DNA from 3 places in the Streptomyces solitudinis genome. Region 3 is predicted to be linked to each of the others. Evidence: predicted binding sites of a transcription regulator. Region 3 holds the regulator's gene; each other region holds the start of a gene.
What was found. Region 3 encodes HrcA, which represses chaperone genes, less so after heat shock. Its sites were predicted from a motif close to TTNGCACTCNGNNNNNCNGAGTGCNAA; they were not measured.
Positions count from the first base shown of each region.

Region 1 (5,036 bases), on a different contig from region 3:
GACACGGATGACGCACACGCCGCCGGCCAGCTTGGCCAGGCGCTCCTGGAGCTTCTCGCGGTCCCAGTCCGAGTCCGTGGACTCGATCTCGGCCTTGATCTGGCCGACCCGGGCCTGCACGTCCTCGCCCTTGCCGCCACCGTCGACGATGGTGGTGTCGTCCTTGGTGACGGTGACGCGGCGGGCGCTGCCCAGCACGTCCAGACCGACCTGGTCGAGCTTGAGGCCGACCTCCTCGGCGACGACGGTGCCGCCGGTGAGGGCGGCCATGTCGCCGAGCATCGCCTTGCGGCGGTCACCGAAGCCGGGGGCCTTGACGGCGACGGCGTTGAAGGTGCCGCGGATCTTGTTGACGACCAGCGTGGACAGGGCCTCGCCCTCGACGTCCTCGGCGATGATCAGCAGCGGGCGGGAGCCGCCGGCCTGCATGATCTTCTCCAGCAGCGGCAGCAGGTCGGCGATGGCCGAGATCTTGCCCTGCGTGATGAGGATGTAGGGGTCGTCGAGGACGGCCTCCATGCGCTCCTGGTCGGTGACCATGTAGGGCGACAGGTAGCCCTTGTCGAAGGCCATGCCCTCGGTGAAGTCCAGCTCCAGACCGAAGGTCTGCGACTCCTCGACGGTGATGACGCCGTCCTTGCCGACCTTGTCCATGGCCTCGGCGATCAGCTCGCCGACCTGCTTGTCCTGGGCGGACAGCCCGGCGACGGAGGCGATGTCGGCCTTGGAGTCGATGGGGCTGGCGGACGCGATGAGGTCGTCCGACACGGCCCGGACGGCGGCGTCGATGCCCTTCTTCAGGGCGGCCGGGGAGGCGCCGGCGGCGACGTTGCGCAGGCCCTCGCGGACGAGCGCCTGGGCCAGCACGGTCGCGGTGGTGGTGCCGTCACCCGCGATGTCGTTGGTCTTGGTCGCCACCTCCTTGACGAGCTGGGCGCCGAGGTTCTCGTACGGGTCCTCGACCTCGACCTCGCGGGCGATGGTCACGCCGTCGTTGGTGATGGTCGGTGCGCCGAACTTCTTGTCGATGACGACGTTGCGGCCCTTGGGGCCGATCGTCACCTTGACCGTGTCGGCCAGCTTGTTGACGCCGCGCTCCAGGGCGCGACGGGCGTCCTCGTCGAACTTCAGGATCTTCGCCATGGCGTAAGAGGTCCTCTCAGGGCTGTCAAAAACGAACCGCGCCCCGGCCCCGGCTGTCTGTGACGGGGACCAGGGCGCGGATCACAACACGTGGGTGTGCCTTGTGCCTTACTTCTCGATGATCGCGAGCACGTCGCGGGCCGAGAGGACGAGGTACTCCTCGTTGTTGTACTTCACTTCGGTGCCGCCGTACTTGCTGTACAGGACGACGTCACCGACCTTGACGTCGAGCGGCAGGCGGTTGCCGTCCTCGAAGCGGCCCGGGCCCACGGCGAGGACGGTGCCCTCCTGGGGCTTCTCCTTCGCGGTGTCCGGAATGACCAGGCCCGAGGCCGTGGTCTGTTCGGCGTCGAGCGGCTGGACCACAATGCGGTCCTCGAGCGGCTTGATGGCAACCTTGGAGCTGGCGGTCGTCACGATCCGACCTCCCCCTTCGGAGATCTCACGGGGTCTTATGTCTGAGGTGGCGACCTGGTCGATCCGTCGTCGCGGGTGCCGGACCGTCCCGTCGCGCCTTGGCACTCACCGGTGGAGAGTGCCAGCGCTGAGCCTATGCCCCGCTTAGCACTCGGTCAAGCGGAGTGCCAACGACGCGCGGCGCGGCGCCGCTCCGGGGCGCGCGGGGCGGGTCCGCCGCCCGGCCGCGCGCCCCGGCCGGGGTGCGGGAGGCGGCGGCCGCCGGTCAGAGGTAGTCCTCCAGACGGGCCAGGGCGAAGCCCTGCTCGGTGACCGTGCGCAGGGTCCGGCGCAGCATGTCCGTCATCGTCCCGCCCCACTCCTCCGGGCCCCGGAAGTGGGTCAGGATGATGTCGCCGGGGTGGAACCTGCGGTCCGCGCGGCCCCAGTCGAACCGCAGCGCCCACGCCTCCTCGGCCCACAGCGGCACGGCGCGGATGCCGCAGGCGGCCGCCGCGCGCAGCGTGTCGCGGTCGTAGGCGCCGTAGGGCGGCCGGAACAGGGGCGTGGCCTGCCCGATCTCGCGCTCCAGCACCTCCTGCATGCCGCAGATCTCCCGGCGCTGGTGTTCGTAGGAGAGCCGGGGCAGCTCCTTGTGGTTCAGGGTGTGGTTGTGGACGGCCGCGCCGTCGCGGTGCATGCGGCGGAAGTAGCCGTAGTCGTCGCTGGCGACGTAGTCGGCGATGAAAGCGCTGTAGGGCAGGTCCAGCTCGCGCAGCATGCGCGGGAAGGCCGGGTCCTTCTCGTAGCCGTCGTCGACGGTGAGGAAGACGACCCGGTCCGTCGTCGGCACCCGGGTGATGACGGGCGGCAGGCCGTCGCCGGTGAGGTGCCCGGAGTCGCTGGCCAGCTCCGGTCTGCGGTCGGGCGGGGCGGGCGGGCGCAGCGGCACCTCGGCCAGGCCCCAGCGCTTCGCGGCGGCGACGCGGCGCAGTTCGGCGCGGCGCAGGCGTTCGGCGTAGCCGGTCAGCGAGGCGGCGGCGGCTCCGGCCTCGGCGTGCGGGGCGGTGCCGAGCGGTACCGCGGCGCCGGCGGCGGCCAGCGGCTGGTCCAGGCGCGCCCTGCCGTCCGTGCCGCCGGGCAGCCCGGCGGTGGCGGCGCAGGAGACGGCGAGCAGGACGACGGCGGAGGCGCCGACGGCCCGCCGGACGTGGTGCCAGGACCGGTGGGACGTCCCCGGCGCGTCCCGCCCGTCCGGTGCCGTGGTCTGACCGTCCTTCCAGTAGTTTTGTGTGACTTGTCGGCTGATCGTCATAGTGGCGGATGGTGCCAGCGGGACCCGGCCGGAGGTCCGCGGCATCGCGCGCCACGGGGGAAAATGGGCCGTGTGGCCGCATCCGCATCACCCGACACGCCGACCGACGACACCCGGCTCGCCGCCTTCCGCGCCCTCCTGACCGAGGAGGGGCAGCGACTGCTGGCCGGACTGGGCGACTACGACGCCGCCGACGAACTGGCCGTCGCCACCCGGCTGCGCCGCGGCCACGACCCCGCACTGGTCTCCGCTGCGCTGGGCCAGGCCCGGCTGCGGCAGCGGGCGGTGGCCAAGTTCGGCGCCCGGGACGCGGCACGCATGTACTTCACGCCCGACGGCGTCGAGCAGGCCACCCGGACCGCCGTCGCCGCCTACCGGGCCGCACGGCTGGCCGGGCGCGGGGTACGGCGGCTGGCCGACCTGTGCTGCGGCGTCGGCGGCGACGCCATCGCCCTGGCCCGCGCCGGGGTGCACGTACTCGCCGTGGACCGCTCCCCGCTGACCTGCGCCGTCATCACCGCCAACGCCGCCGCCCTGGGCCTGGCCGACCGGATCGAGGTGCGCTGCGCCGACGTCACCGAGGTGGACACCGGCGGCTGCGACGCCGTCTTCGTCGACCCGGCGCGGCGCGGCGGACGCGGGCGGGTCTTCGACCCCGAGGCGTTCTCGCCCCCGCTGTCCTGGGCCCTGGACGCCGCCCGCCGCGCCCCGCACGCCGCGCTCAAGCTGGCCCCCGGGGTGCCGCACGAGACCGTGCCCCCCGAGGCGGAGGCGGAGTGGATCTCGGTGGCCGGGGAGGTGAAGGAGGCGGTGTTCTGGTTCGGCGGCCCGCCCGGTGTACGGGCCACGCTGCTGCCCGGCGGGGCCTCGCTGACCGGCACCGGGCTGCCCGATCCCCCGGCCGGCCCCGTCCGCCGGTACCTGTACGAGCCGGACGGCGCCGTCATCCGCGCCCACCTCGTCGCCGAGGTCGCCGAACGGGTGGACGGGCACCTTATCGACCCCACCATCGCCTACGTCACCTCCGGGGAACTCCGCCCGACGCCGTACGCCCGCGCCTACGAGATCACCGACGTGCTGCCCTTCCACGTCAAGCGGCTGCGCGCCCTGCTGCGCGAACGCGGGGTGGGCACGGTGACCGTCAAGAAGCGCGGCTCGGCCGTGGAGCCGGAGGAGCTGCGGCGCAAGCTGAAGCCGTCCGGGCCGCACGCCGTGACCGTCTTCCTCACCCGGGTGGCCGGGGCCCCCACGATGCTGCTGGGCCACCCGGTCTGAGCCGGACGCGGATATTCAGCCGTACGCGTCCGTGTGGCGGGCCGTGTGGCGGGCACCGGAGGGTAGGAGCGACAACCGCCGACGAGAGCGAGGTGAGCGGCGTGCCCGAGCTGACCGGTGCCGTCCACGGGGCGCCGTGCTGGGTGAGCCTCATGACGCACGACCTGGACTCCGCCCAGCGCTTCTACACGCGGGTGCTGGGCTGGGAGTACCGGCCGGGTTTCCGGGCCGAGGAGGGCTACTGCGTCGCCACGGCGGACGGCGAGCCGGTGGCCGGGCTCGGCATGACCCCCGGGACCAGGAGCTTCGTCGCGAGCTGGAGCGTCTACTTCGGCGTGGAGGACGCCAACCGGATGGCCGACCGCATCCGGGAGCGCGGCGGGACGGTCGCGGTGGGGCCCATGCAGTTCGGCACGGGCCGGGTGGCGTGGGCGGCCGACCAGCAGGACGCCCGGTTCGGCGTCTGGCAGGGCCGGGCCTCGCCGGGCTGGGGCGCCGTGAAGCAGTCGGGCGCCCCGGCCCGGATCGAGCTGCGCACGGGCGACGCGTTCGCCGCCGCCATGTTCTACGGCTCCGTCTTCGACTGGGACGCCCACGACCCCGACCGCGTGGACGTGCGGTTCGAGTCGGACCACGTGGTGCTCCGGGTGGACGGACAGCGGGTGGCCGACCTGGAGGGCGGCGCCGTCGAGGAGGCGCCCGACCCGCTGGTACGGCCGCAGTGGCACGTGTACTTCGGCGTGCAGACGGCCGGGGAGGTGGACGACGCGGCGGAGCGCGCACGGGCGGCGGGCGGCTCGGTCCTCGCGGGGCCGTACGAGACGCCGGCCGGGCGCATCGCCGACCTGCGCGACCCGGAGGGCTCCCTGTTCCACGTCGCCTGGGACCGGGAGTGACGAACCGGGCC
Region 1 is NZ_JAZDCW010000002.1:843,771-848,806, forward strand. It holds gene groL (chaperonin GroEL) at 1-1,143, opposite strand, end outside; gene groES (co-chaperone GroES) at 1,252-1,560, opposite strand; gene V1J52_RS07450 (polysaccharide deacetylase family protein) at 1,826-2,854, opposite strand; gene V1J52_RS07455 (class I SAM-dependent methyltransferase) at 2,918-4,129, shown strand; gene V1J52_RS07460 (VOC family protein) at 4,231-5,025, shown strand.
Region 1: groES (co-chaperone GroES) is a predicted target of HrcA. The motif match lies at 1,705-1,731, and genes of this name have one in related genera.

Region 2 (5,036 bases), on a different contig from region 3:
CAGCCAGCTCTCGACCTCGTCCAGCACGTATCCGCCTCCGTAGGGATCACCCGCGGACGTCACCGTCTCGCGGTTCGGACGACCGCATCCACCGTCACAGCCGTCGGTTACAGTCTTGAGCAGCGCACGTGACCTCCGCATGTCGGGGCGCGTCGCCACCGACAAACGCGCCCTCCGGCGCCATAGAGCTCATCCAGAGGGGCAGAGGGAACGGCCCGTTGAAGCCCCGGCAACCCTCCCGCGTGCCATTACGTCATTCCGGTTCATGTCCGGGGCGAAGCCGCCGTGGGGAAGGTGCCAATTCCGTCCCTCGGCGAAAGCCGTCGTGGGGAAGATGAGGAGAAAGGGCCTCGCCTCCATGGCTGTGCAGACAGTTGCCAACACCACCGAACCTTCGGACATCTCCCTCGGTCCCGCCGCGGCGCTCTCCTGCCGCGAGTGCGGTGAGCGCACACCGCTCGGACCGCACTTCGCCTGCGGTGCCTGTTTCGGGCCCCTGGAGATCGCCTACGACCTGCCCACCGGGGACGCCGAAGCGCTGCGGAAGCAGATCGAGGCCGGGCCGAACAGCATCTGGCGCTACGCCCCGCTGCTGCCCGTCCCCGCCGACGTGGCCGCCAAGCCCAACCTGAACCCCGGCTTCACCAAGCTGGTGCGCGCCGACAACCTCGCCCGCGAACTGGGCGTCACCGGAGAACTGCACGTCAAGGACGACTCGGGCAACCCGACGCACTCCTTCAAGGACCGTGTCGTCGCCATCGCCGTCGAGGCCGCCCGCGCCTTCGGGTTCACCACGCTCTCCTGCTCCTCCACCGGGAACCTGGCCGGCGCGGTGGGCGCCGCCGCGGCCCGCGCGGGCCTGCGCTCGTGCGTGTTCATCCCGCACGACCTGGAGCAGGGCAAGGTCGTGATGGCCGCCGTCTACGGGGGCGAGCTGGTCGGCATCGAGGGCACCTACGACGACGTGAACCGCTTCTGCAGCGAGCTGATCGGGGACCCGGCCGGCGAGGGCTGGGGCTTCGTGAACGTGAACCTGCGCCCGTACTATGCCGAGGGCTCCAAGACGCTCGCGTACGAGATCTGCGAGCAGCTCGGCTGGCGGCTGCCGGACCAGCTCGTGATCCCGATCGCCTCCGGCTCGCAGCTCACGAAGATCGACAAGGGCCTGCGCGAGCTGATCGCGCTCGGCCTGGTCGAGGACCGGCCGTACCGGATCTTCGGCGCCCAGGCCGAGGGGTGCTCGCCGGTCTCGCGGGCGTTCAAGGCCGGGCACGACGTGGTGCGGCCCGTGCGGCCCGACACCATCGCCAAGTCGCTGGCCATCGGCAACCCGGCGGACGGCCCGTACGTGCTGGACATCGCCCGCAGGACCGGCGGCGCGGTCGAGGACGTGAACGACGGGCAGGTCGTGGAGGCGATCAAGCTGCTCGCCCGCACCGAGGGCGTCTTCGCGGAGACGGCCGGCGGGGTGACCGTCGGTGTCACCCGCAAGCTGATCGAGGCGGGCGTGCTGGACCCGGCGCTGACCACGGTCGTGCTCAACACCGGCGACGGCCTCAAGACCCTGGACGCCGTCGCCCCGACGACCGGCCCCTCGGCCGTCATCCGCCCCTCGCTGGACGCCTTCCGCGCCGCCGGCCTGGCCTGACCCGTTCCGTTTTCGTACGAAGGTGAACACCGCATGAGCGTTAACGTCCGCATTCCGACCATCCTGCGCACCTACACCGGCGGCAAGTCCGAGGTTCCGGCCGAGGGCGCCACCCTCGCCGAGGTGCTGGCCGACCTGGAGAAGAACCACACCGGGATCGGGGCGCGCGTCCTGGACGACACGGGCAAGCTCCGCCGATTCGTGAACGTCTACGTCAACGACGACGACGTGCGGTTCGCGGAGGGCCTCGCCACGCCGGTGCCGGACGGCGCGGGCGTCTCCATCATCCCCGCCGTGGCAGGCGGCGCGTAAGCGCTCCCCAGGACCGTTCGGGCGGCCCCGCTCCCTCGCCGGAGCGGGGCCGCCCGCGTGTGTGCGGCGCGGGGCGGCCCGGGGCGCCGGCGCGGGCGCCCGCGCGGGACACGGCGAACCGGAGGTGGTCATTCCGGAGGTGCGGGGGGCGGTAGGGTGAGCCCGAACCCCTCGCCTCACGTGTCACAGCGGCCCCTCGGTGGTGCCCGACCCGCGCGACAACTTGTGCCCGAAAATGCAGAAACATTTGTCGGGTTGATCCGCTATGTCCGGCCGGACTTGTCCCCGTTTGCGGGCCCCGCCCTGGAATCGCCGTTCGAGCGCCTGCGGAATTCTCGTCGGATTGACCTGTTGCGGAGGGCGTTCGTGCAGATACATTCAGCGGCGGTCGACGCGTTCCGGCGCACACCCCCTCGACCCAGGGGGTGACTTCTGACCCGGGTCCGCGGAGTGCGGTCTCGTGCAAGGGCCAGTAATAGGGGAGTTAGGAATGGCTCAGGGCACCGTCAAGTGGTTCAACGCGGAGAAGGGCTACGGCTTCATCGCGGTCGACGGTGGTGCGGACGTGTTCGTCCACTACAGCGCGATCCAGATGGACGGGTACCGCACCCTTGAGGAAGGGCAGCGGGTCGAGTTCGAGATCTCGCAAGGACAGAAGGGCCCGCAGGCGGACATGGTCCGCCTGAGTGCCTGAGCGCCGACCGCCACACACCACCCCGGGGTCCGGGCTTCCACGGAAGTCCGGGCCCCGTGGCGTGCCCGCCCGCCGCACCCGCCCGTCCGGGCCGGGCGGGCCCGCCGCGTAGCCGCCCGGCACCCCGCCGCGCACCTCTCCGGTACCCCGCCCGCGCCCGCCGGGGCGCGCGCCGCGCACCGGCCCCGCACCCCGCCGGGTGCCCGCCCCGGGGTGCCCGTGCGAGCGGACCGGCGCGAGCGCCGGACCTCCCGCGCTTGCACTCGGAGGGGTCGAGTGCTAATCATTGGGCTTAGCACTCTGCGCATGAGAGTGACAAAGAAGGACCGGTTCGGTGAGGTCCGTGAGGCCGGGCGGGAAAGGCCGCCGGGGCTCGCAGGCCGTCCGTCGCGGGCGCCGCGGTCCGGAGCAATCCACCCCAGTCCTGGGAGGACCACTTCACATGGCCAAGATCATCGCGTTCGACGAGGAGGCGCGGCGCGGCCTCGAACGCGGCATGAACCAGCTCGCCGACGCCGTCAAGGTCACGCTCGGCCCCAAGGGCCGCAACGTCGTGCTGGAGAAGAAGTGGGGCGCCCCCACGATCACCAACGACGGTGTCTCCATCGCCAAGGAGATCGAGCTCGAGGACGCGTACGAGAAGATCGGCGCCGAGCTCGTCAAGGAGGTCGCCAAGAAGACGGACGACGTCGCCGGTGACGGCACGACGACCGCGACCGTCCTCGCCCAGGCGCTGGTCCGCGAGGGTCTGCGCAACGTGGCCGCCGGCGCCAACCCGATGGCGCTGAAGCGGGGCATCGAGAAGGCCACCGAGGCCGTCTCCGCCGCCCTGCTGGAGCAGGCCAAGGACGTGGAGACCAAGGAGCAGATCGCCTCCACCGCCTCCATCTCCGCCGCGGACGTCCAGATCGGCGAGCTGATCGCCGAGGCCATGGACAAGGTCGGCAAGGAAGGCGTCATCACCGTCGAGGAGTCGCAGACCTTCGGTCTTGAGCTGGAGCTCACCGAGGGCATGCGCTTCGACAAGGGCTACATCTCGGCGTACTTCGCGACCGACATGGAGCGTATGGAGACCGTCTACGACGACCCGTACATCCTGATCGCGAACTCCAAGGTCAGCAACGTCAAGGACCTGCTGCCGCTGCTGGAGAAGGTCATGCAGTCGGGCAAGCCGCTGCTGATCATCGCCGAGGACGTCGAGGGCGAGGCGCTCTCCACGCTCGTCGTGAACAAGATCCGCGGCACGTTCAAGTCCGTCGCCGTCAAGGCCCCGGGCTTCGGCGACCGCCGCAAGGCCATGCTGGGCGACATCGCGATCCTCACCGGCGGCCAGGTCATCTCCGAGGAGGTCGGCCTCAAGCTGGAGAACGCCGGTCTGGAGATGCTGGGCCGCGCCCGCAAGGTCGTCGTCACCAAGGACGAGACGACCATCGTCGACGGTGCCGGCGAGAGCGAGCAGGTCCAGGGCCGGGTCAACCAGATCCGCGCCGAGATCGACAGCTCCGACTCGGACTACGACCGCGAGAAGCTCCAGGAGCGCCTGGCGAAGCTGGCCGGCGGCGTGGCCGTCATCAAGGCCGGTGCCGCCACCGAGGTGGAGCTGAAGGAGCGCAAGCACCGCATCGAGGACGCGGTGCGCAACGCGAAGGCCGCCGTCGAGGAGGGCATCGTCGCCGGTGGTGGCGTGGCCCTGCTCCAGGCGACCGCCGTGTTCGAGAAGCTGGAGCTGGAGGGCGACGAGGCCACCGGTGCCGCCGCCGTCAAGCTGGCCCTGGAGGCCCCGCTCAAGCAGATCGCGGTCAACGCCGGTCTTGAGGGCGGCGTCATCGTGGAGAAGGTGCGCAACCTGACCCCGGGCCACGGTCTCAACGCGGCCACCGGCGAGTACGTCGACATGATCGCCGAGGGCATCATCGACCCCGCCAAGGTGACCCGTTCCGCGCTGCAGAACGCCGCGTCGATCGCCGCGCTGTTCCTCACCACCGAGGCCGTCATCGCCGACAAGCCGGAGAAGGCCGCGGCCGGTGCCGCCGACCCGACCGGTGGCATGGGCGGTGGCATGGACTTCTGATCGCCCCTGGTGATCAACCGTCCCGTCCGCTGGGGCGGCGCCCGTACCGGGCGCCGCCCCAGCGGCGTGTCCGGGGCCCGTCTCCGTCCCCCTCCCGTCCGGCCGCCCGCGGCGGTTCCGGGTCCGGTCGCGGATGATCTCCCGGACCCCCGGAGTGTGAGCCGGGGCACGTACGGGCATGTGTGTGGCGTTTTGCGCGGCGGGTAGGGGGTCCGAGGTTTGCGGAGCCCTCGTCTCCGCCGGCCGGCGCGGCTCGCGTGCTCCCGCCGCCGCCGGGCCCCCACCGCGAGCACACCGAGGACCGCATGGAA
Region 2 is NZ_JAZDCW010000005.1:414,216-419,251, reverse strand. It holds gene V1J52_RS15955 (glucosyl-3-phosphoglycerate synthase) at 1-27, opposite strand, end outside; SAM riboswitch class I at 187-341, shown strand; gene thrC (threonine synthase) at 359-1,648, shown strand; gene V1J52_RS15945 (MoaD/ThiS family protein) at 1,682-1,960, shown strand; gene V1J52_RS15940 (cold-shock protein) at 2,451-2,654, shown strand; gene groL (chaperonin GroEL) at 3,097-4,725, shown strand; gene V1J52_RS15930 (alanine/glycine:cation symporter family protein) at 5,031-5,036, shown strand, end outside.
Region 2: groL (chaperonin GroEL) is a predicted target of HrcA. The motif match lies at 2,947-2,973, and genes of this name have one in related genera.

Region 3 (5,036 bases):
GGATCACCAGGACGTGTGTGGGCGCCTGGGGGTTGATGTCCCGGAACGCGACGGTCGTCTCCGTCTCGCGGACGACGGTCGCCGGCACCTCACCCGCGACGATCTTGCAGAACAGGCAGTCCGCCTGCGGTTCTCCAGCCATGCGGGGATGCTACCGGCAGCCCGTCCCCGTCAGCCCCACCGGCCGGTGCGGCCCAGCAGCAGCGCGGCGGCGGCCGTCCCGGCGGTGGAGGTGCGCAGCACCGTGGGACCCAGCCGGTGCGGGTGCGCGCCGGCGTCCGCGAAGGCGGCCAGCTCCTCCGGGCTGACGCCGCCCTCGGGGCCGACGACCAGCACGACGTCCCCCCCGGCGGGCAGCTCCGCGCGGGCCAGCGGCCGTCCGCCCTCCTCGTGCAGGACGGCGGCGAAGGACGCGGCGGCCAGCAGCGGCAGGAGCTGCCGCGTGGTGACCGGCTCGGTGACCTCCGGGAAGCGCAGCCGCCGCGCCTGCTTGCCCGCCTCCCGGGCCGTGCTGCGCCACTTGGCGAGCGCCTTGGCCGCCCGCTCGCCCCGCCACTGGGTGACGCAGCGCGCCGCCGCCCAGGGCACGACGGCGTCGACCCCCGTCTCCGTCATGGTCTCGACGGCCAGCTCGCCCCGGTCGCCCTTGGGGAGCGCCTGCACGACGGTGACGGACGGGCGTGGCGGCGGCTCGGTGCGCAGCTCGCGCACGTCCACCTCCAGGCGGTCCTTGCCGGTGGCGGCCGTGACGGTGCCGAGCCCCCCGCGCCCCGCGCCGTCGGTCAGCACGACCTCCTCCCCGGCGCGCAGCCGCCGCACGGAGACGGCGTGCCGCCCCTCCGGGCCGTCCACCACGACGGGGCCGGTGCCCAGCCGTGCGGGATCGACGACGAAGACGGGGGCGGTCATCGGGCACTTCCGGTCATCGGGCGCTTTCCTCCGGGCGGGCCGAACCGCCGCCCCCCATCGGCGCCTGCGCGAGGGGATGCTCGTGCGGGGCGCTCACCGGGGGCGGCGCGGGCGGTGTCACCTGCCGTTCCAGGCGTCCTTCAACCGGGAGAACAGCCCCTGCTGGCCGGGCTGGAACTGGCCCGTGGGCCGCTCCTCGCCGCGCAGCTTGGCGAGCTTGCGCAGCAGCTCCTCCTGCTCGGGCTCCAGCTTGCTGGGCGTGGTCACCTCGACGTGCACGATGAGGTCGCCGCGCCCGTTGCCGCGCAGGTGGGTGACGCCGCGCCCGTGCAGCGGGATCGACTGCCCCGACTGGGTGCCCGGCCTGATGTCCACGTCCTCGACGCCGTCCAGCGTCTCCAGCGGGCACTGGGTGCCCAGCGCCGCCGCCGTCATCGGGATGGTGACGGTGCAGTGCAGGTCGTCGCCGCGCCGCTGGAAGACCTGGTGCTGGGCCTCGCGGATCTCGACGTACAGGTCACCGGCCGGGCCGCCGCCCGGGCCGACCTCACCCTCGCCCGCGAGCTGGATGCGGGTGCCGTTGTCCACGCCCGCCGGGATCTTCACGGTGAGGCTGCGGCGCGAGCGCACCCGCCCGTCTCCCGCGCACTCGGGGCAGGGCGTGGGCACGACCGTGCCGAAGCCCTGGCACTGCGGGCAGGGCCGCGACGTCATGACCTGGCCCAGGAAGGACCGGGTGACCTGGGAGACCTCGCCCCGGCCGCGGCACATGTCGCAGGTCTGCGCCGAGGTGCCGGGGGCCGCGCCCTCGCCGCTGCACGGGGTGCAGACGGTCGCGGTGTCGACCTGGATCTCCTTGGTGGTGCCGAACGCGGCCTCCTCCAGGGTGATCTCCAGACGGATCATGGCGTCCTGCCCGCGCCGGGTGCGCGAGCGCGGCCCGCGCTGCGCGGAGGCGCCGAAGAAGGCGTCCATGATGTCGGAGAAGTTGCCGAAGCCCCCGGCGCCGAAACCGCCGGACGCGCCGCCCGCCGGGTCACCGCCCAGGTCGTACATCTGCTTCTTCTGCGGGTCCGACAGGACCTCGTAAGCGGTGTTGATCTCCTTGAACCGCTCCTGGGTCTTCGGGTCCGGGTTCACGTCCGGGTGCAGCTCGCGCGCCAGCCGGCGGAACGCCTTCTTGATCTCGTCCTGCGAAGCGTCGCGCTGCACGCCCAGGATCGCGTAGTAGTCCGTGGCCACTTAAGACTCCGCGAGAAACTGTCCGACGTAACGTGCCACTGCGCGTACCGCTCCCATCGTTCCGGGGTAGTCCATGCGGGTCGGTCCGACCACGCCGAGCTTGGCGACCGCCTGGTCGCCGGAACCGTAACCGACCGAGACCACGGACGTGGAATTGAGACCCTCGTGCTCGTTCTCGTGCCCGATGCGGACCATGACCCCGGGGTCGGTGGCCTCACCGAGCAGTTTGAGCAGCACGACCTGCTCTTCCAGCGCCTCCAGCACCGGCCGGATCATCACCGGGAAGTCGTTCCCGAAGCGGGTGAGATTGGCCGTGCCGCCGATCACCAGCCGCTCCTCCGTCTCCTCCACCAGCGTCTCCAGCAGCGTCGCCACCACGGCGGAGACGGCGCCGCGGTCCTCCGCGTCGAAGGACTCCGCGAGGTCCTGCACGAGCTGCGGGACCGCCGTGAAGCGCTGGCCGGCGACCCGGCTGTTCAGCCGCGCGCGCAGGTCGGCCACCGCGCTCTCCCCCACCGGCCCCGGGCAGTCCACCATGCGCTGCTCGACGCGGCCGGTGTCGGTGATCAGCACCAGCATCACCCGGGCCGGGGCCAGCGCCAGCAGCTCCACGTGCCGCACCGTGGACCGGGTCAGCGACGGGTACTGCACGACGGCGACCTGCCGGGTGAGCTGCGCCAGCAGCCGCACCGTGCGGCCCACGACGTCGTCCAGGTCGACGGCGCCGTCCAGGAAGTGCGTGATCGCCCGGCGCTCGGGGACCGACAGCGGCTTGACGCCCGCGAGCCGGTCCACGAACAGCCGGTAGCCCTTGTCCGTGGGGATGCGCCCCGCACTGGTGTGCGGCTGGGCGATGTACCCCTCGTCCTCCAGGGCCGCCATGTCGTTGCGCACGGTCGCCGGGGAGACGTTGAGGCTGTGCCGCTCGGTGAGCGCCTTGGACCCCACGGGCTCCTCGGTGCCCACGTAGTCCTGGACGATCGCGCGCAGGACCTTGAGTCGGCGTTCGCTGAGCATGGCTGCGCACCTCCCGTCCGGCCGTGACCGCCTGCTTCCCGTCTTGGCACTCCGCGTGTTCGAGTGCCAACGTGTCCGGGCCAGTGTACGGCCGGGCCCTACGGGCGGGGCAAGGCGGCCGCACGGCGGCCGTGGCGGGAGTCGCACGGCGGCCGTGGCGGGAGTCGCGCCGGGGGCGCCGCAGGGGCGGGTGCCACGGGCGCGGCCGGGGCGGGACACCGGGGGCGCCGCCGTGCCGGGGGCGCTAGCGTCGCCCCATGACCGGTGAGTGGGAGCAGCCGGCCCCCGGCGTCGTACGCCGCAGGCTGCCGGGCTGGGACGAGACGGTCGGTGCCGTACGCGGCGCCGAGGGCGTACTGGTGGTGGACACCGGCGCCTCGCTGCGCGACGGCGCCGCGCTGCGCCTGGAGGTCCGGGAGCGGTTCGGGCTCCCGGTCACGCACGTGGCGCTCACGCACCCGCACTTCGACCACGTCTTCGGCACCGCCGCGTTCGCCGGGGCCGAGGTCTACGGCGCCGTCGGCACGGCGGACCTGTTCCCCCGCGCGGCGGAGGAGCTGCGCGCCGACGCGGTGCGGCACGGAATGGACCCGGAGCGCGCCGCGCAGGCGGCGGACGTCCTGCTCGCCCCGCGCCACCAGGTCTCCGGCGAACTGACGCTGGACCTCGGCGGGGGACGCCGGGTGATGCTGGCCAACGTCGGCCCCGGCCACACCGGGCACGACCTCGCCGTGCTGGTGCCGGGCGATCCGGAGGTCGTCTTCTGCGGCGACCTGGTGGAGGAGTCCGGCGCGCCCCAGGCCGGGCCCGACGCGCACCCCGCACACTGGCCCGCCGCGCTGGACCGGCTGCTGGCGCTGGGCGGCGAGGACGCCGTCTACGTCCCCGGGCACGGCGCGCTCGTCGACGCCGCCTTCGTCCGCCGCCAGCGCGACGCACTGGCCCGCCGCCACCGGTGAGACGGGACGGGCCCGGTGCCAACGCGCCGCGCGGGAGGGCGTCCCCCGCCGGGGCCGCACGGCACAATGGCCGCATGCGCAGCGGTCATGACAGGTACGCGGGCGTGGACTTCACCGCGCCCTGGAAGCGGCAGGCTCCCGCCCCCGAGGTCCCGGCGGACCCCGGCCTCGTCGTCGAGGAGGCCACGACCGGCTTCTGCGGCGCGGTCGTCCGCTGGGAGAAGACGGCGCAGGGCCCCACCGTCACCCTGGAGGACCGCTTCGGCAAACACCGCGTCTTCCCGATGGAGCCGCGCGGTTTCCTGCTGGAGGGCCGCCCCGCCACCCTCGTCCCGCCCCGCGCGGCGTCCCGCCCGGAGAGGGCCGCGCCCCGGCGGACGGCCTCCGGGTCCCTCGCCGTGCCCGGCGCGCGCGCCCGGGTCGCCCGCGCCGGGCGGATCTACGTCGAGGGCCGCCACGACGCCGAACTCGTCGAGCGGGTGTGGGGCGACGACCTGCGCATCGAGGGCGTCGTCGTGGAGTACCTGGCGGGCGTGGACGACCTGCCCGCCGTCGTCGAGGCGTTCGGCCCCACCCCGGACGCCCGGCTCGGCGTCCTCGTGGACCACCTCGTGCCGGGGTCCAAGGAGTCCCGCATCGCGGCACGGGTCAGCGGCGAGGACGTCCTCGTCGTCGGCCACCCCTTCGTGGACGTGTGGGCGGCCGTCAAGCCCGCGTCCGTCGGCATCGGGCGCTGGCCGGAGGTGCCGCGCGGCCAGGACTGGAAGACGGGCGTGTGCCGCGCGCTCGGCTGGCCGGAGAACACCGGCGCCGCCTGGCAGCGCATCCTGGGCTCGGTGCGCTCCTACCGCGACCTGGAGCCGGAGCTGCTCGGCCCGGTGGAGCGGCTCATCGACCACGTCACCGTGG
Region 3 is NZ_JAZDCW010000003.1:451,818-456,853, reverse strand. It holds gene V1J52_RS09520 (histidine triad nucleotide-binding protein) at 1-142, opposite strand, end outside; gene V1J52_RS09515 (16S rRNA (uracil(1498)-N(3))-methyltransferase) at 172-909, opposite strand; gene dnaJ (molecular chaperone DnaJ) at 1,027-2,151, opposite strand; gene hrcA (heat-inducible transcriptional repressor HrcA) at 2,152-3,168, opposite strand; gene V1J52_RS09500 (MBL fold metallo-hydrolase) at 3,426-4,127, shown strand; gene V1J52_RS09495 (DUF3097 domain-containing protein) at 4,202-5,036, shown strand, end outside.